DNA from 2 places in the Streptomyces pluripotens genome. Region 2 is predicted to be linked to the other one. Evidence: predicted binding sites of a transcription regulator. Region 2 holds the regulator's gene; the other holds the start of a gene.
The links. Region 2 encodes HspR, which represses chaperone genes until heat shock. Its sites were predicted from a motif close to TTGAGNNNNNNNNNCTCAA; they were not measured.
Positions count from the first base shown of each region.

Region 1 (7,983 bases), 1.7 Mb from region 2:
TCCGGTTGTCGAACAGCAGCTTCACCGGGACCGCGCGCACCGAGGTGGCGGTCGGCATCTCCAGTGAGGCGTCCATGTTCTTCACCACGGCGGCGGCCGGGCCGCGCAGCGTGACCAGCTCGGGGCCTTCCGGGCCCTGGACGGCGGGGGCGGCCTTGGGCTTCGGCTGAGCGGGCGCCGGTGCGGGCTGCGCCGGCTTGACCGGGGCGGGGGTGGCCTTCGCCGCCGGGGCGGGGGAGGGAGCCGCCACGGCAGGCTTGGGTGCGGCCGGGGCCGCGGGGGCCGGTGCGGGCTGCGCCTGAGACGCCGTGACGGGGGTTCCTGCGGCCCCCGCGGCCGCAGTACCCGCCGGAGTCGGGGTGGCAGGAGCCCCCGGCTTGTAGTCGGCGAAGAAGTCCCACCAGGCGCGGTCGACCGAATTCGGGTCCTGGAGGTACTGCTGATAGATCTCGTCGACGAGCCACTCGTTCGGACCGAACGCGGCCGCGGGGTTCTTCCCGGCGTGGTCGTCGGTGGAGATGCTCGGGTTACTGGGGGACTGTGGCGACACGGCGGCAACCGCCCTCTTCCGCTTCACAAGGTGATGGACAGCGGGAATAAAGGCTACGCCTCCAAGACCGTGAAGGTCAGGTCGGGCCCGTTCATCGTCGCGTAAGTCACACGAGAAATCTTGTTTCAGGGCTTGATATGGCGGGAAACAACCGTGGTTCCGCAGATGAGAGGGTGCACAGACGCCGACCCGTCGGCCCCGCGTTCGACACGCGGGGCGGGTCTGTCTTCAGTCACACGTGTCCAGCTGCGCGAAAACGGCTGGGACGGCGGTGGATCTTGTGCTTCCGATGGGAACTTTACGTCAACTTGGGGCGGAGGACACTCCCGGAAGGGTGACGATGATCCGGCAGCCACGCTCGGATTCGGCCACACCGATCCGGCCGCCATGCAGATCCACCGCCCACCGGGCGATCGCGAGTCCGAGTCCCGTACCGCCGTCGCTGCCCGGACCGTGCGGCCGGGGCACCATGCCCCGATTGAACCGCTCGAACACCCGGCGCCACTCCGACCGGGGGATCCCGGGACCCTCGTCCAGGACCTCCAGTTCCAGCGACTCCGGCTGCGGCCCGCGCCGCGCCTTCACCGTCACACGGCCGTGCGGAGGGCTGTGCTTGACCGCGTTGTCGATCAGGTTGGACACCACCTGATGGACCCGCTCGGGGTCGGCGTGCGCGGTGAGCTCCGGCGGGGAGACGTCCAGATGCAGATGGACATCGGTGCGCGTGTGACGTCCGGAACCGGAGGCGATGTCCGTTCGGGCCGAGGCGACCATGTTGGCCTCCTTCAGCACGCCCGACAGATACGGCCACACCTCGAAGCGCCGCCGCCTCAGCGGTACGACGCCGTTGTCGAGGCGGGACAGGTCCAGCAGCGTCTCCACCAGCCGGCCGAGCCGTTCCGTCTGCCTGAGGGCCGTGCGCATGGTCTCCGGGTCGGCCTCCGTGACGCCGTCGACGATGTTCTCCAGTACTGCGCGCAGCCCGGCGATGGGGGTGCGCAGTTCATGGGAGACGTTCGCCACCAATTCCTTGCGCTGTCGGTCCTGAGTCTCCAGCTCGTCGGCCATGACGTTGATCGTCCCGGCCAGGTCGCCGAGTTCGTCCCGGCGGTTCTCCTTCACCCGGCGGGTGTAGTCGCCCTGGGAGATCGACCGGGCGACCGTGTTCATCTCGTCCAGCGGCATGGTGAGCGAGTGCGCCACGAACTGGGTGATCAGCAGGGTGGCGATCATCGAGAAGACCGTGATGAAACGCAGCTCCGTCTTGGTGTGCACCGCGATCATCGACAGACCGGTGGTGATCAGCACCGAGATGACGACCAGCGCGCCCAGTTTGGTCTTGATCGAGAACGGGCGCACGCCGCCCCAGGGTTCCTGCCCGGACTTCCCGGAGCTCCTCGGCGCGGCCTGGCGCCCGTCGCCGCTCATGGTGCCGGTGTCTCCAGCGAGTACCCCACACCGTGCACGGTACGGATCCGTTCGGCGCCGATCTTCCGTCGTAGTGCCTTGATGTGGCTGTCGACCGTGCGGGTGCCGGAGGCATCCGCCCAGTCCCACACCTCGGCCAGCAGCTGCTCCCGGGAGAGCACTGCCCTCGGGGTGTTCGCCAGGCACACCAGGAGATCGAACTCGGTGGGTGTCAGATGGATGTCCTCCGACTTCACCCGCACCCGGCGCTGGGCGTGGTCGATCTCCAGCTCTCCGAGCCGCAGGATCCCACTGCGCGGGGTCGTGGCGGCGAGCGTGGCTCGCTCCACCCGCCGCAGCAGCACATGCACGCGTGCCGCCAGCTCCCGCATCGAGAACGGCTTGGTCATGTAGTCGTCGGCGCCGACCCCGAGCCCGACCAGCATGTCGGTCTCGTCGTCCCGGGCGGTGAGCATCAGCACCGGTACCGGCCGGTGCGCCTGCACCCGCCGGCAGACTTCGAGCCCGTCGAAGCCGGGCAGCATGACGTCGAGGATCAGCAGGTCGGGCTGCCAGGCCTCGGCCGCGTCGACGGCGGCCGGACCGTCGGCCGCGGTCTGCACGAGGAATCCCTCGGCGTGGAGCCGGGCCGCGACGGCGTCGGCGATCGTGGGGTCGTCCTCGACGACCAGCACCCGGCGCTGTGCGCCTGCGGTGGTCGCCGCCGCGCTGCTCTGGGAGGTGTGTGTCTGCTCCATCGCCCGCCCCTGCTTGTTGCTTTACGGAATCCGTGGGGTGATCCCATGTCTGCGTGGCGCCCGGTGATCCGTTGATTGATCCGCGCCAGGGCAGCACATTACGGGGACTCGCCGCACTGCCGCTATCCAGGCCGGACGGCGAGGTGCACAGCGTCCGGAACGCCCCGACTAACCGGCACCTCTCGGGTGCACACCTGCCGGAATCTGGCATTCCGCAAGGTTTCTTCAAAATCTGCAGAAGGCTTCGCCGACCACACCGCGAGTACTCCGCCAGGTCTCAACACCCTTGCGCAGGCGGCGAGTCCGGCCGGAGAGTAGAGACTTCCATTGCCCTCGGTCACGGTCCAGCCGGGGCCGTTGTCAATGTCGAGACACAGTGCGTCGAACGTGTCCGGTGTGTCATGAACGAACGACACGAGGTCGGTCTCCACGACCCGGGTGCGCGCATCGGCGAGCGCGCCCGCCGACACCTGCGCCAGCGGTCCGTCCCGGTGCCAGTCGATGACGGCGGGTTCCCGCTCCACGACGGTGATCCGCCCCCACCGGGGATTCGCTGCGGCGTGTGCGAGCGAGAACCCGACCCCCAGCCCCCCGATCAGTACGGTGGGCTCCGGCCGTTCGTCCAGCGCCTCACGGGCGGCGTCGACCAGCAGCCGCTCCGAACGTCCGTCGGAGGTGTCCATCAGGAAGCAGCCGTTGGCGATGATCTGCAGCAGCGCGCCGTGTCTGCGCAGTACGACCTCGCCGTACGGGCCGTCACGGCGGTCCAGGACCACGGGGCAGTCGTCTACGGCAGTCATGTGCCCATCCTGCTTGAACACCGTTGGATGTTCACCGGAATTGTGGATGACGTCCCTGGACGTGACGGTACCCGGGGTGAGCGGGAAACACCCGTTCGTGGGACACGGGGACGTGGACGCATCCAGAGTCTGAGAGGTTTCCGTGAATCCACGTCCGCGTGGCGCCAGTCACAGACAGCGGACCGGTGGACGCCAAGGGTAGGGGGGACGGAAGGAGCGCCTTGCTGTGGAACGGACCGTGACGGGCTCTGCGAAGGCCCTGTCTCCGCCCTCGCCGGGCAAGCCCCTTCCCGACGACGGCGCCGTCACCGTCCCGGTCGCCGCGGTGACCGATCTGCTCGACGGCGTGCCGCGCCAGCGCGGTGCCGCGGCTGCCGGCCGGGCAGCGTCGTCCGGGCCGGAGCCGGCCGTGCGGGCACTGCGGCCGTGGTGCTGGCGGCCGTGGCGCCTGCTGCCCACCCCGGCGGGCACCCCGTTCACCTTCTGCTACGTGGCTGTCCTGGGGGTCACCTCCCTGGTCGCGGCCCTGGCCGATCCCGGTCTCGTCCACGCCCTCCAACAGGGTTCCAGCACGGATGTGGCCCACCTGGTGCGCACGCCCGTACTGGTGCTGCTGGCGAGCGCGTTGTGGACCGCGGGCGGGGTCGTCTCGCCCTACACGGTCGCGTTCGTCGTGGTGCTCACTGCCCTGGAACGGAGGACGGGCGGCGTGCGGACCGCCTGCGTGTTCCTGGCTGGGCACGTCCTGGCCACCCTCGCCACCGAGGTTCCGGTGGGCCTCGCGGTACTGTCCGGGCACCTGCCGGAGACCTCGCTGCACCGCCTGGACTACGGCATCAGCTTCGGTGTCGCCGCCAGCACCGGTGCGTTGGCCGGGCTGCTCGCCCCCTGGATGCGCTGGCCGCTGCTCGTCCTGACCGGCGGTGTGCTCCTCGACGACCTGCTCGCCTTCCAGGACCCGATGACCAACTGGGGCCACCTCATCGCCTTCGCGATCGGTGTCGTCAGCTGGCCGTTGGTCCGGCGCTCGCAGCGGCCCGACGCGGCGCTGTCCGCGGCGTCCCGATGATCCACGGCCCCCCGGCTGCCTGACGGCCTTCCGGCGCTGCCGTGGGCGTCGGGGTGCTGGCGGGGCGGGGCTCGCCGACGGGTGCGCCGCCGGAGCCTGCCTCCGTGTCGTTCAGCTGCCCGGGTCCGCGGTCGCCGAGTGCGGCGGGGTGCGTGCCCCGGAGCTGATCGGGAACCGGTTCCCCGCCCGGGCGCTCATGCGCGGGGCAGCGGTGTGCCGGGGTGGGGTGCCGCGGCGCCGCCGACCGCCGCACGGTGCCGCGGGCGGTGCGGATCGGGCCTGGCCATGCCGCCTCACCTGCCCAGATCCCGTGCTGTGCGGTGATCGCCCACAGCGAACAAGGACCCGGGAACATTCGCGGTTTCCCACGCATTGAGTCTGTACAGCTCAAGTTGACTGCCAAAGGGGAGATCATGGCTGCTGAGTCCACGGCGTTCACGCTCGTTCTGCCCGTACTGCCGCTCGACGACGAGGTCGTGCTGCCGGGGATGGTGGTTCCGCTGTACCTGAGCGACGCCGAGGTGCGGGCCGCGGTGGAGGCCGCGCAGGCCGCCGCCCAGTCCGAGCCGGGGAAGCCCAAGGTGCTGCTGGTGCCACGCGTCGACGGGAGGTACGCCAAGACCGGTGTGCTGGGCACGGTCGAGCAGGTGGGCAGGCTGGCTGACGGCGACCCGGGGACGCTGATCCGCGGCCGGAGCCGGGTGCGCATCGGCGCGGGCACCACCGGCCCCGGTGCGGCACTGTGGGTCGAGGGCGCACGCGTCGACGAGAGCATCCCCGATCCGCTGCCGGGGCAGGTAGCGGAACTCGTGAAGGAGTACAAGGCGCTCGCCACCACCTGGCTCAAGAAGCGCGGGGCTTGGCAGGTCGTGGACCGCGTCCAGGCCATCGACGGCGTCTCCGCGCTCGCCGACAACTCCGGCTACTCGCCCTTCCTCACCACTGAGCAGAAGGTCGCACTGCTGGAGACCGCCGATCCGGTGGAGCGCCTCAAGCTCGCCACGCAGCAGCTCCGTGACCACCTCGCTGAGCAGGACGTGGCCGAGACCATCGCCAAGGACGTTCAGGAAGGCGTCGACAAGCAGCAGCGGGAATTCCTGCTGCGTCGTCAGCTGGAGGCGGTCCGCAAGGAACTGCGCGAGCTGAACGGCGAGAACGGCAAGGATTCCGCCGAGGAACCCGACGACTACCGCGCCCGCGTGGAGGCCGCCGACCTGCCGGAGAAGGTCCGTGAGGCCGCGCTGAAGGAGGTCGACAAGCTGGAGCGCGCTTCCGAGCAGTCGCCCGAGGGCTCGTGGATCCGCACCTGGCTGGACACCGTCCTGGAGATGCCGTGGAACGAGCGGACCGATGACAGTGTCTCCGCGTACGACATCCGGGGGGCCAGGGCCGTGCTCGACGCCGAGCACGCGGGCTTGGAGGACGTCAAGGAACGCATCACCGAGTACCTCGCGGTGCGCAAGCGCCGCAGCGGGCGCGGTCTGGGCGTGATCGACGGACGGTTCGACCAGGGGGCGGCGCGAAGCACCTCGGCCGAGGGCGGTGGACGGCGGGCGGGCGGTGCCGTGCTGGCCCTGGTGGGGCCGCCCGGTGTCGGCAAGACCTCGCTCGGTGAGTCCGTCGCCCACGCCATGGGGCGCAGGTTCGTCCGGGTCGCCCTGGGCGGCGTCCGGGACGAGGCCGAGATCCGCGGTCACCGACGCACCTACGTCGGGGCGCTGCCCGGCCGGATCGTGCGCGCCATCAAGGAGGCCGGGTCCATGAATCCGGTCGTGCTCCTCGACGAGATCGACAAGGTCGGCTCCGACTTCCGGGGCGACCCGGCCGCGGCCCTGCTGGAGGTCCTGGACCCGGCGCAGAACCACACGTTCCGGGACCACTACTTGGAGGTTGAACTCGACCTGTCCGACGTGGTCTTCCTGGCCACGGCCAATGTGCTGGAGGCCATCCCGGAGGCCCTCGCCGACCGGATGGAGATCGTCCGCCTGGACGGCTACACCGAGGACGAGAAGGTGGTCATCGCCCGGGACCACCTGCTCCCGCGTCAGCTGGAGCGGGCCGGCCTGGCCGGGGACGAGGTCGCCATCGACGAGAGCGCGCTGCGCAAGCTGGCGGGCGAGTACACGCGCGAGGCCGGCGTGCGCACCTTGGAGCGGTCCATCGCACGGCTGCTGCGCAAGGTAGCCGCTCAGCATGAACTGGGCGAGCGGCAACTGCCGTTCACCGTGACGGACGGTGACCTGCGGGCCCTGCTCGGGCGCCCGCACCACGTGCCCGAGTCCGCCCAGGATCCGGCGGAGCGGCGGACGGCCGTGCCCGGCGTGGCGACCGGACTCGCGGTCACCGGGGCCGGTGGCGACGTGCTCTACGTGGAGGCGTCCCTCGCCGACCCGGAGACCGGCGCAGCGGGCCTGACCCTCACCGGCCAGCTGGGTGACGTGATGAAGGAGTCGGCACAGATCGCGCTGAGCTTCCTACGCAGCCACGGTGCCGAACTGGAGTTGCCGGTGGCCGATGTGAAGGACCGGGGGGTACACATCCACTTCCCGGCGGGCGCGGTCCCGAAGGACGGCCCGAGTGCCGGCATCACGATGACCACGGCCCTTGCGTCCCTGCTCTCCGGCCGTCTGGTCCGCACGGACGTGGCCATGACCGGCGAGGTCTCGCTGACCGGCCGGGTGCTGCCCATCGGCGGCGTGAAGCAGAAGCTGCTCGCCGCCCACCGTGCCGGGGTGACCACCGTGATCATCCCCAGGCGCAACGAGCCCGATCTGGATGATGTCCCGGCCGAGGTGCTGGAGAAGCTGGACGTCCACGCCGTGACCGACGTCCGCCAGGTCCTGGAGCTGGCGCTCGCGCCCGCGGCGAACGGCGCGACGCCGGAGGTTCCCGTGGCGGCGTGACGGACGCCGCGGGAAAGGCGGGGCCCGGGTTCCGTGAGGGAGGCCCGGGCCTTCGCCATGCGCTGACCAGGCCGGCAAAGGGGCGGGGCGGGGCGGGGCCGCACCGTCCCGACCTCAGGACCCCACGACCGTCTGCTCCGCCCACACCGTCTTGCCGACCCGATCGTGCCGGGTGCCCCAGCGCTCGGCGAGCTGGGCGACCAGCAGCAGGCCCCGGCCGCCCTCGTCGAAGATCCGGGCCCGGCGCATGTGCGGGGTGGTGTCGCTGGAGTCGTACACCTCGCAGATCAGCGTGCTGTCCTGGTGGATCAACCGGAGCCGGATGGGCGGGCGGCCGTAGCGGATGGCGTTGGTGACCAACTCGCTGACCATCAGCTCGGTGGTGAACGCGGCCTCGGCCAGGCCCCACACGGACAACTGCTCGCCGGCGTACCGGCGGGCGGGGGAGACGACGGTGGGTTCGCTGCCCAGCTCCCAGGAGGCGACCCGGTCCTCG
Region 1 is NZ_CP021080.1:5,016,621-5,024,603, forward strand. It holds gene LK06_RS22655 (multifunctional oxoglutarate decarboxylase/oxoglutarate dehydrogenase thiamine pyrophosphate-binding subunit/dihydrolipoyllysine-residue succinyltransferase subunit) at 1-550, opposite strand, end outside; gene LK06_RS22660 (HAMP domain-containing sensor histidine kinase) at 854-1,978, opposite strand; gene LK06_RS22665 (response regulator transcription factor) at 1,975-2,715, opposite strand; gene LK06_RS22670 (spermine/spermidine synthase domain-containing protein) at 2,838-3,515, opposite strand; gene LK06_RS22675 (rhomboid-like protein) at 3,742-4,584, shown strand; gene lon (endopeptidase La) at 4,998-7,487, shown strand; gene LK06_RS22685 (SpoIIE family protein phosphatase) at 7,602-7,983, opposite strand, start outside.
Region 1: lon (endopeptidase La) is a predicted target of HspR. The motif match lies at 4,957-4,975, and genes of this name have one in related genera.

Region 2 (7,983 bases):
CCTGCTGTCGTCGTCCGTTGTCCTCACCCGCGCGGGGTACGGAATCGGGTCAAGCGTGGCGGTGGTGTTCTGCCTCGGTGCCGTCGCCTTCGCCGACGCCGTCCTCGTCGTCCTCGTCCGGCTGCTGGGGCGACGTCCGCTGCTCCGGCGTGGTCCCGACCATCTCACCCATCGGTTGCGGCGGCTCGGACTGACCCCGCAGGGATCGGTCGTACTGCTGGGTGCCGGCTCCTTCTCCTCGGTGCTCGTCGGGGTGCTCGTGCACACCGGGTGGATGGGGGAGTGGGCGGTGCTGTGGGTGGCGGGAGGGGTGGTTGCCGCCGTTCTGGTGCTCCTTCGTGTTCCTGTTCCACGGTCCGCTCGGGTGGCATCTACGCAGGTCAGAGGGGCCTTGCGTGTAAGGAACGGATAAGAGTTGAGCGGGCTGGACTCAAGTCTATTGACCGGAAGCACCCTCCTCGTGCACACTTGAGCCTGTTCCACTCAAGTCAGTTGGAGGAATCAACCATGGCACGTGCGGTCGGCATCGACCTGGGCACGACTAACTCCGTCGTCAGCGTTCTGGAGGGCGGCGAGCCCACCGTCATCACCAACGCAGAGGGCGCCAGGACCACGCCGTCCGTCGTCGCCTTCGCCAAGAACGGTGAAGTGCTCGTCGGCGAGGTCGCCAAGCGCCAGGCGGTCACGAACGTGGACCGGACCATCCGCTCGGTGAAGCGCCACATGGGCACCGACTGGAAGATCCAGCTCGACGGCAAGGACTTCAACCCGCAGCAGATCTCCGCCTTCATCCTGCAGAAGCTGAAGCGGGACGCCGAGGCGTACCTGGGCGAGAAGGTGACCGACGCGGTCATCACCGTCCCGGCGTACTTCAACGACTCCGAGCGCCAGGCGACCAAGGAAGCCGGCGAGATCGCCGGTCTGAACGTCCTGCGGATCGTCAACGAGCCGACCGCCGCGGCGCTCGCCTACGGCCTCGACAAGGACGACCAGACGATCCTCGTCTTCGACCTCGGTGGCGGCACCTTCGACGTGTCCCTCCTGGAGATCGGCGACGGCGTCGTCGAGGTGAAGGCCACCAACGGTGACAACCACCTCGGCGGTGACGACTGGGACCAGCGCGTCGTCGACTACCTGGTCAAGCAGTTCCAGTCCGGTCACGGCGTGGACCTGTCCAAGGACAAGATGGCCCTGCAGCGTCTACGCGAGGCTGCCGAGAAGGCCAAGATCGAGCTGTCCTCGTCCACCGAGACCTCGATCAACCTGCCCTACATCACCGCGTCCGCCGAGGGCCCGCTGCACCTGGACGAGAAGCTCACCCGGGCGCAGTTCCAGCAGCTGACCGCGGACCTGCTGGAGCGCTGCAAGACGCCGTTCCACAACGTCATCAAGGACGCCGGCATCTCCATCAAGGAGATCGACCACGTCGTCCTCGTCGGTGGCTCCACCCGTATGCCCGCCGTCGCAGAACTGGTCAAGGAGCTGACCGGCGGCAAGGAGGCCAACAAGGGTGTGAACCCGGACGAGGTCGTCGCCATCGGGGCCTCGCTCCAGGCCGGTGTCCTCAAGGGCGAGGTCAAGGACGTCCTGCTGCTCGACGTCACCCCGCTGTCCCTCGGCATCGAGACCAAGGGCGGCATCATGACCAAGCTGATCGAGCGCAACACCACGATCCCGACCAAGCGTTCGGAGATCTTCACCACGGCCGAGGACAACCAGCCGTCCGTGCAGATCCAGGTCTACCAGGGCGAGCGCGAGATCGCGGCCTACAACAAGAAGCTCGGCATGTTCGAGCTGACCGGTCTGCCGCCGGCGCCGCGTGGCGTCCCGCAGATCGAGGTCTCCTTCGACATCGACGCCAACGGCATCATGCACGTCACGGCGAAGGACCTCGGCACCGGCAAGGAGCAGAAGATGACCGTCACCGGCGGCTCCTCGCTGCCGAAGGACGAGGTCGACCGGATGCGCCAGGAGGCCGAGCAGTACGCGGAGGAGGACCACCGCCGCCGCGAGGCCGCCGAGACCCGCAACCAGGGCGAGCAACTGGTCTACCAGACCGAGAAGTTCCTCAAGGACAACGAGGACAAGGTCCCGGGCGAGGTCAAGACCGAGGTCGAGGCCGCCGTCGCCGAGCTGAAGGAGAAGCTCAAGGGCGAGGACACAGCCGAGATCCGCAGCGCCACCGAGAAGGTCGCGGCCGTCTCGCAGAAGCTGGGCCAGGCCATGTACGCCGACGCCCAGGCCGCTGGTGCGGGTGCCGGTGAGGCCAAGGCTGACGACGACGTCGTGGACGCCGAGATCGTGGACGACGAGCGCAAGGACGGTGCCGCGTGACGGAGGAGACCCCGGGCTTCGAGGAGAAGCCCGACGTCCCCTCCGGCGCGACCCCCGAAGACGCCGAGTCGAAGGCCGCTCCCGAGAAGGGGGCGGCCCCGGCCGGGGACGTAAGTGCAGACGCGGGCTTGGTGGCCCAGCTGGACCAGGTGCGCACGGCGCTGAACGAACGCACCCTGGACCTTCAGCGCCTCCAGGCCGAGTACCAGAACTACCGCCGCCGCGTCGAGCGTGACCGGATCGCGGTCAAGGAGATCGCCATCGCGAACCTCCTGACCGAACTCCTGCCCGTGCTCGATGACATCGGCCGCGCGCGGGAACACGGTGAGCTGGTCGGCGGGTTCAAGTCCGTCGCCGAGTCGCTGGAGACCGTCGCGGCGAAGATGGGCCTGCAACAGTTCGGCAAGGAGGGCGAGCCCTTCGACCCGACGATCCACGAGGCCCTGATGCACAGCTACGCGCCGGATGTCACGGAGACCACGTGCGTGGCGATCCTGCAGCCCGGGTATCGCATCGGCGAGCGCACCATCCGCCCCGCGCGGGTGGCCGTCGCCGAACCGCAGCCCGGCACACAGTCGGTCAAGGCCGAGGACGCCGAGGAGAGCACCCCGGCACCCGGCTCCGCCGAGGACAAGGAGAACGGTGGCCCGGACGAGGGCTGACGTGTACACCGAGGGGAACCACGGAAAGGGGGTACGTCGAGGATGAGCACCAAGGACTTCATCGAGAAGGACTACTACAAGGTCCTCGGCGTCCCCAAGGACGCCACCGAGGCCGAGATCAAGAAGGCGTACCGGAAGCTCGCCCGCGAGTTCCACCCGGACGCGAACAAGGGCAACGCCAAGGCCGAGGAGCGCTTCAAGGAGGTCTCCGAGGCGAACGACGTCCTCGGCGACCCCAAGAAGCGCAAGGAGTACGACGAGGCACGCGCCCTGTTCGGCAACGGCGGCTTCCGCCCCGGACCGGGCGCCGGCGGCTCGTTCAACTTCGACCTGGGCGACCTCTTCGGAGGCGGTGCCCAGGGCGGTGCCCAGGGCGGCGGTTTCGGCGGCGGAATCGGGGACGTCTTCGGGGGCCTGTTCAATCGTGGCGGCGGCGCCGGCGCGCGTACCCAGCCCCGGCGCGGCCAGGACATCGAGTCCGAGGTCACGCTGAGCTTCACGGAGGCCATCGAGGGCGCCACGGTGCCCCTCAGGATGTCCTCCCAGGCGCCCTGCAAGGCCTGTTCCGGCACCGGCGACAAGAACGGCACACCGCGCGTGTGTCCGACCTGCGTCGGCACCGGGCAGGTGGCGCGGGGTTCGGGCGGCGGGTTCTCGCTCACCGACCCCTGTCCCGACTGCAAGGGCCGCGGCCTGATCGCCGAGCACCCCTGCACGGAGTGCAAGGGCAGCGGGCGCGCCAAGTCGTCCCGCACCATGCAGGTCCGCATCCCGGCGGGCGTCACCGACGGGCAGCGCATCCGGCTGCGCGGCAAGGGCGCGCCCGGCGAGCGGGGCGGACCGGCGGGCGATCTCTACGTGGTCGTGCACGTCGGCGATCACCCGGTGTTCGGTCGCAAGGGCGACAACCTCACCGTCACCGTGCCGGTGACGTTCGCCGAGGCGACCCTCGGCGGCGAGGTGCGCGTACCGACCCTCGGTGGCCCGGCGGTCACCCTGAAGCTGCCCTCCGGCACCCCGAACGGCCGTACGATGCGGGCGCGGGGCAAGGGTGCGGTCCGCAAGGACGGCAGCCGTGGCGACCTGCTGGTCACTGTCGAGGTGAGTGTCCCCAAGGACCTTTCGGGGAAGGCTCGTGACGCGCTGGAGGCGTATCGCGAGGCGACCGCGGGCGAGGACCCGCGGGCGGAGCTGTTCGAGGCCGCGAAGGGAGATTGAGAGCCCCCATGGATACTTCAGGCCGTCGGCGGAACCCGTATGAGCTGACCGAGGAGACCCCGGTCTACGTCATCTCGGTGGCGGCCCAGCTGTCCGGGCTCCATCCACAGACGCTGCGCCAGTACGACCGGCTGGGCCTGGTCTCCCCCGACCGCACCGCGGGCCGGGGGCGGCGTTACTCGGCCCGCGACATCGAGCTGCTCCGCCAGGTGCAGCAGCTGTCGCAGGACGAGGGCATCAACCTGGCCGGCATCAAGCGGATCATCGAACTGGAGAACCAGGTCGCCGCGCTGCAGGCCCGTGTCGCGGAGTTGCAGTCGGCGGTGGAGGGCGCGGCGGTCGCGATGCAGCAGCGTGAGGCAGCCGTCCATGCCTCCTACCGTCGTGATCTGGTCCCGTACCAGGAAGCGCAGCGGACCAGCGCGTTGGTGGTGTGGCGGCCGAAGCGGCGCCAGCAGTCCGACTGACCGCGGCTGAGTCCCCCCGAGGGCCCGTAGGCGTCCGCCGCCTGCGGGCCCTCGCCGTTCCCCGTACGCCTGCCGGGACGAGGGGGCTGTGGGGCGTGCAGGTGCGGGCGTACTGCGGCTGCTCCTCCGTGCAACGCCTCCGCGGCCCGCACGGGAGGCCACCGGAGAGGCGCTGGCGCGTCCGACGCGTGGTCAGCGAGCCAGGGAAGGCCGGCGGATGGACGGTACGCGGACGAGCGGTCGCCTCGTGCGGCAACAGCCCTGCGGACCGGCACAGCATCGTCCGGGCGATGGCCGGCGGGGCGGGTGCGGAGCCCCTCGGGGCGGCCGTGCCGCCCGTCTTCCCGTACCACCGGGACGGGGCGGGGGATCTGCGGGAGACCGTGGCGCACCGCGGGGCGGATGAGCTGAGGATGGCTGAGTTCATTCGGCTGTTTGAACGAACCTCTTTCTTTGCCGCGTCATGGAGTCCTCTTGAATGAAGCGTCCGTAAAGGGCGTTTGAAGGCGATTCTTCGGGCGGTTTGCGGGGGCAGCGGAACGTGCTGTTGCGGACTCGTTAAGTGAGACGCCTTGACGCCGGGTGTGGCCTCCGCGTTGTCTTTTCAGACACCTAGGCCGTATAGCACCACCCACGTCCGGAACGCACCTGAAGTGAGCCCTCGAATGCGTCGTATCGCCCTATCCGTGGCCGCGTCCACGATGACCCTCTCGCTCGCCGGCTGTGGCGTGCTGAACGCGGCGGGGGACGGCGCGAGCGCGAGCCCGACCAAGGGCAACGACATCACGGTGGGCCTGTTGCTGCCGGAGAAGGCCAACACCCGCTACGACAAGTTCGACTACCCCATCATCAAGAAGAAGGTCGCCGAACTCACCAAGAAGCAGGGCAAGGTCGAGTACGCCAACGCCGCCGCGGACGCCTCCCGGCAGGCCGGGCAGCTGCAGAAGATGATCGACGACAAGGTCGACGTCATCCTGCTCGACGCGGTCGACTCGCACGCCATCGCCAGCGGGGTGAAGAAGGCCAAGGCGGCGGGCATTCCGGTCATCGCCTACGACCGCCTCGCCGAGGGTCCGATCGACGCCTACATCTCCTTCGACAACGAACTCGTCGGCGAAGTGCAGGCCCGCACCCTGCTGGAGGCCCTGGGGCCGAACGTCGACACCTCCGACAAGATCGTCATGATGAACGGCTCCCCCACCGACCCGAACGCCAAGCAGTTCAAGCAGGGTGCGCTCTCCGAGCTGAACGGCAAGGTCACGATCGCGGACAGCTTCGACACCACGGACTGGAAGCCGGAGAACGCCGAGGCCAACATGACCAAGGCGATCGCCAAGATCGGCAAGGACAACATCGCCGGCGTCTACGCCGCCAACGACGGCATGGCGGGCGGCGTCATCAAGGCCCTGAGGGCGGCCGGCGTCACCCATCTGCCCCCGATCACCGGTCAGGACTCCGAACTCGACGCGGTCCAGCGCGTCGTGACCGGTGAGCAGTACATGAGCATCTACAAGTCCTACCCGGACGAGGCCGATGCCGCCGCGCAGATGGCCGTCGCCAGGATCCAGGGCAGGGACATCCAGTTCGATGCGCTCACCCAGGACAAGGTCGACAGCCCCACCACCAAGAACATCCCCTCCAAGCTGGTGCAGCCGAGCGCGCTGACGAAGAGCACCATCAAGGACACCGTCGTCGCGGACGGCATCTACACCATCGATGACATCTGCACCGCCAAGTACAAGGCGGCGTGTGCGGCGATCGGCCTGAAGTAGCCACGACCCACCACGGGCACCGAGCCGTACGACGTGACGTCGTACGGCTCGCGGCCGTGTGGCGTTCACTGACCCCGGCGGCCTTCCCGGAGCGTCGTGCCACCCGCCTTCGCCGGCCCCCTGCGGGGCGGGGGCGTCCGATTGCCGCTCCGGGGGCCGGGCTCTGGTGGGAGGCGGGAGCAACGATGCCCCGGTCATGTCCGCACGGCCTTCACGTTGTTGCAACGCGAGGCGCGGAGCCTGGATGATACCCGGCCATAACGGTGGTTTGCGGCGGGCGCCGCGTGGGGAGCCGTGTTGCGGACCCAGTCGGTGCCGCGCATAGTTGCGCTGCGGAAGTGGCAGCACACCGGGGGTGGGATGGGCAATGGCCGGGCGTGGGGCGGAGCAGCATCCGCACGGTGCCGACCGGCTGTGCGAGGCCGGGGACCGCGTGTATTCCCGTGCCGTGCGCCGGGGACGAGTGCCGCGCACGGACGCCGAGTCGGTGCCCTGCCTGATGGAACTGGCTCTGCTGCACCCGGACCCCGACGACATGGACTGGTTGGTTCCCACCTCCCCGCAGGAGGTCATGACCAGGCTGCTGCGCGGGGTCTACGACGAGGTCAGTGAGAGCCAGCGGCGGGTGGGCTCGGCGGTGGCCGCCTTCGAGCGGTACGCGGACCTCGGCCGGCGGCTGAACACCCTTGCCGGGCCGGCCGAGGGCAGCGCCATCCGGGTGCTGGACGGGCTCTCCCGCATCCAGGCCGCGATGGACGAGGCGACCGAAGCGTGTACGACCGAGGTGCTCACGGTGCAGCCGGGCGGCATCAGACGGGAGGCCGAACTGACCGAGGGACTGCACCGGGCGCTGGCCCTGCGCGGCCGGGGCGTGCGGATGCGCGACCTGTACACGCATGTGGCCCGGCACGGGCAGGGGTTGCTCAACTACCTGGAGTTGATGGGAGACGCGGTCGAGGCACGTACCCTCGACGAGGTCATCGACCGCCTCATCCTGTTCGACCGCACGGTTGCCTTCATCCCCGCGAACACGGACCGCACGATCGCCCTGGAACTGCGCCATCCGGCCCTGGTCGAGTACTTGGTGACCGTCTTCGAGCGCCTGTGGCGGCTGGCGATCCCGCTGACCGCGCCGCTGCCCGACACCGGGATCGAGGGCATCTCGCACCGCGAGCAGTCCATCGCCGCGCTGCTTGCCGAGGGCCATCAGGACGCGGTGATCGCCGAGCGGCTCGGTATCAGTGTCCGTACCTGTCGTGCCCACATCGCCCGGTTGTCGGAGACGCTCGGCGCTGCCAGCCGTACTCAACTGGGCGTCCGCATCGCCCAGGTGGGTCTGGACGGCCAGCGGTCCGGTCTGCCGGCCGCCGCCCTCACCGCTTCCGACCCGGGATCTCCGGGCGCGCGATGAGGCAGCCGGTGGTGCCGTGTGCCGGGTGCGGTTCGGATGTCACGGGGGTGCCCCGCTCAGCCCCGGGTCACTGCGAGCCCCCTCGATCCGGCAGGGGGGTGTCCTTGTCGAGGATGCCT
Region 2 is NZ_CP021080.1:3,288,086-3,296,068, reverse strand. It holds gene LK06_RS14765 (MraY family glycosyltransferase) at 1-412, shown strand, start outside; gene dnaK (molecular chaperone DnaK) at 508-2,334, shown strand; gene grpE (nucleotide exchange factor GrpE) at 2,331-2,996, shown strand; gene dnaJ (molecular chaperone DnaJ) at 3,039-4,214, shown strand; gene LK06_RS14745 (heat shock protein transcriptional repressor HspR) at 4,223-4,681, shown strand; gene LK06_RS14735 (sugar ABC transporter substrate-binding protein) at 5,347-6,453, shown strand; gene LK06_RS14730 (helix-turn-helix transcriptional regulator) at 6,821-7,864, shown strand; gene LK06_RS14725 (helix-turn-helix domain-containing protein) at 7,932-7,983, opposite strand, start outside.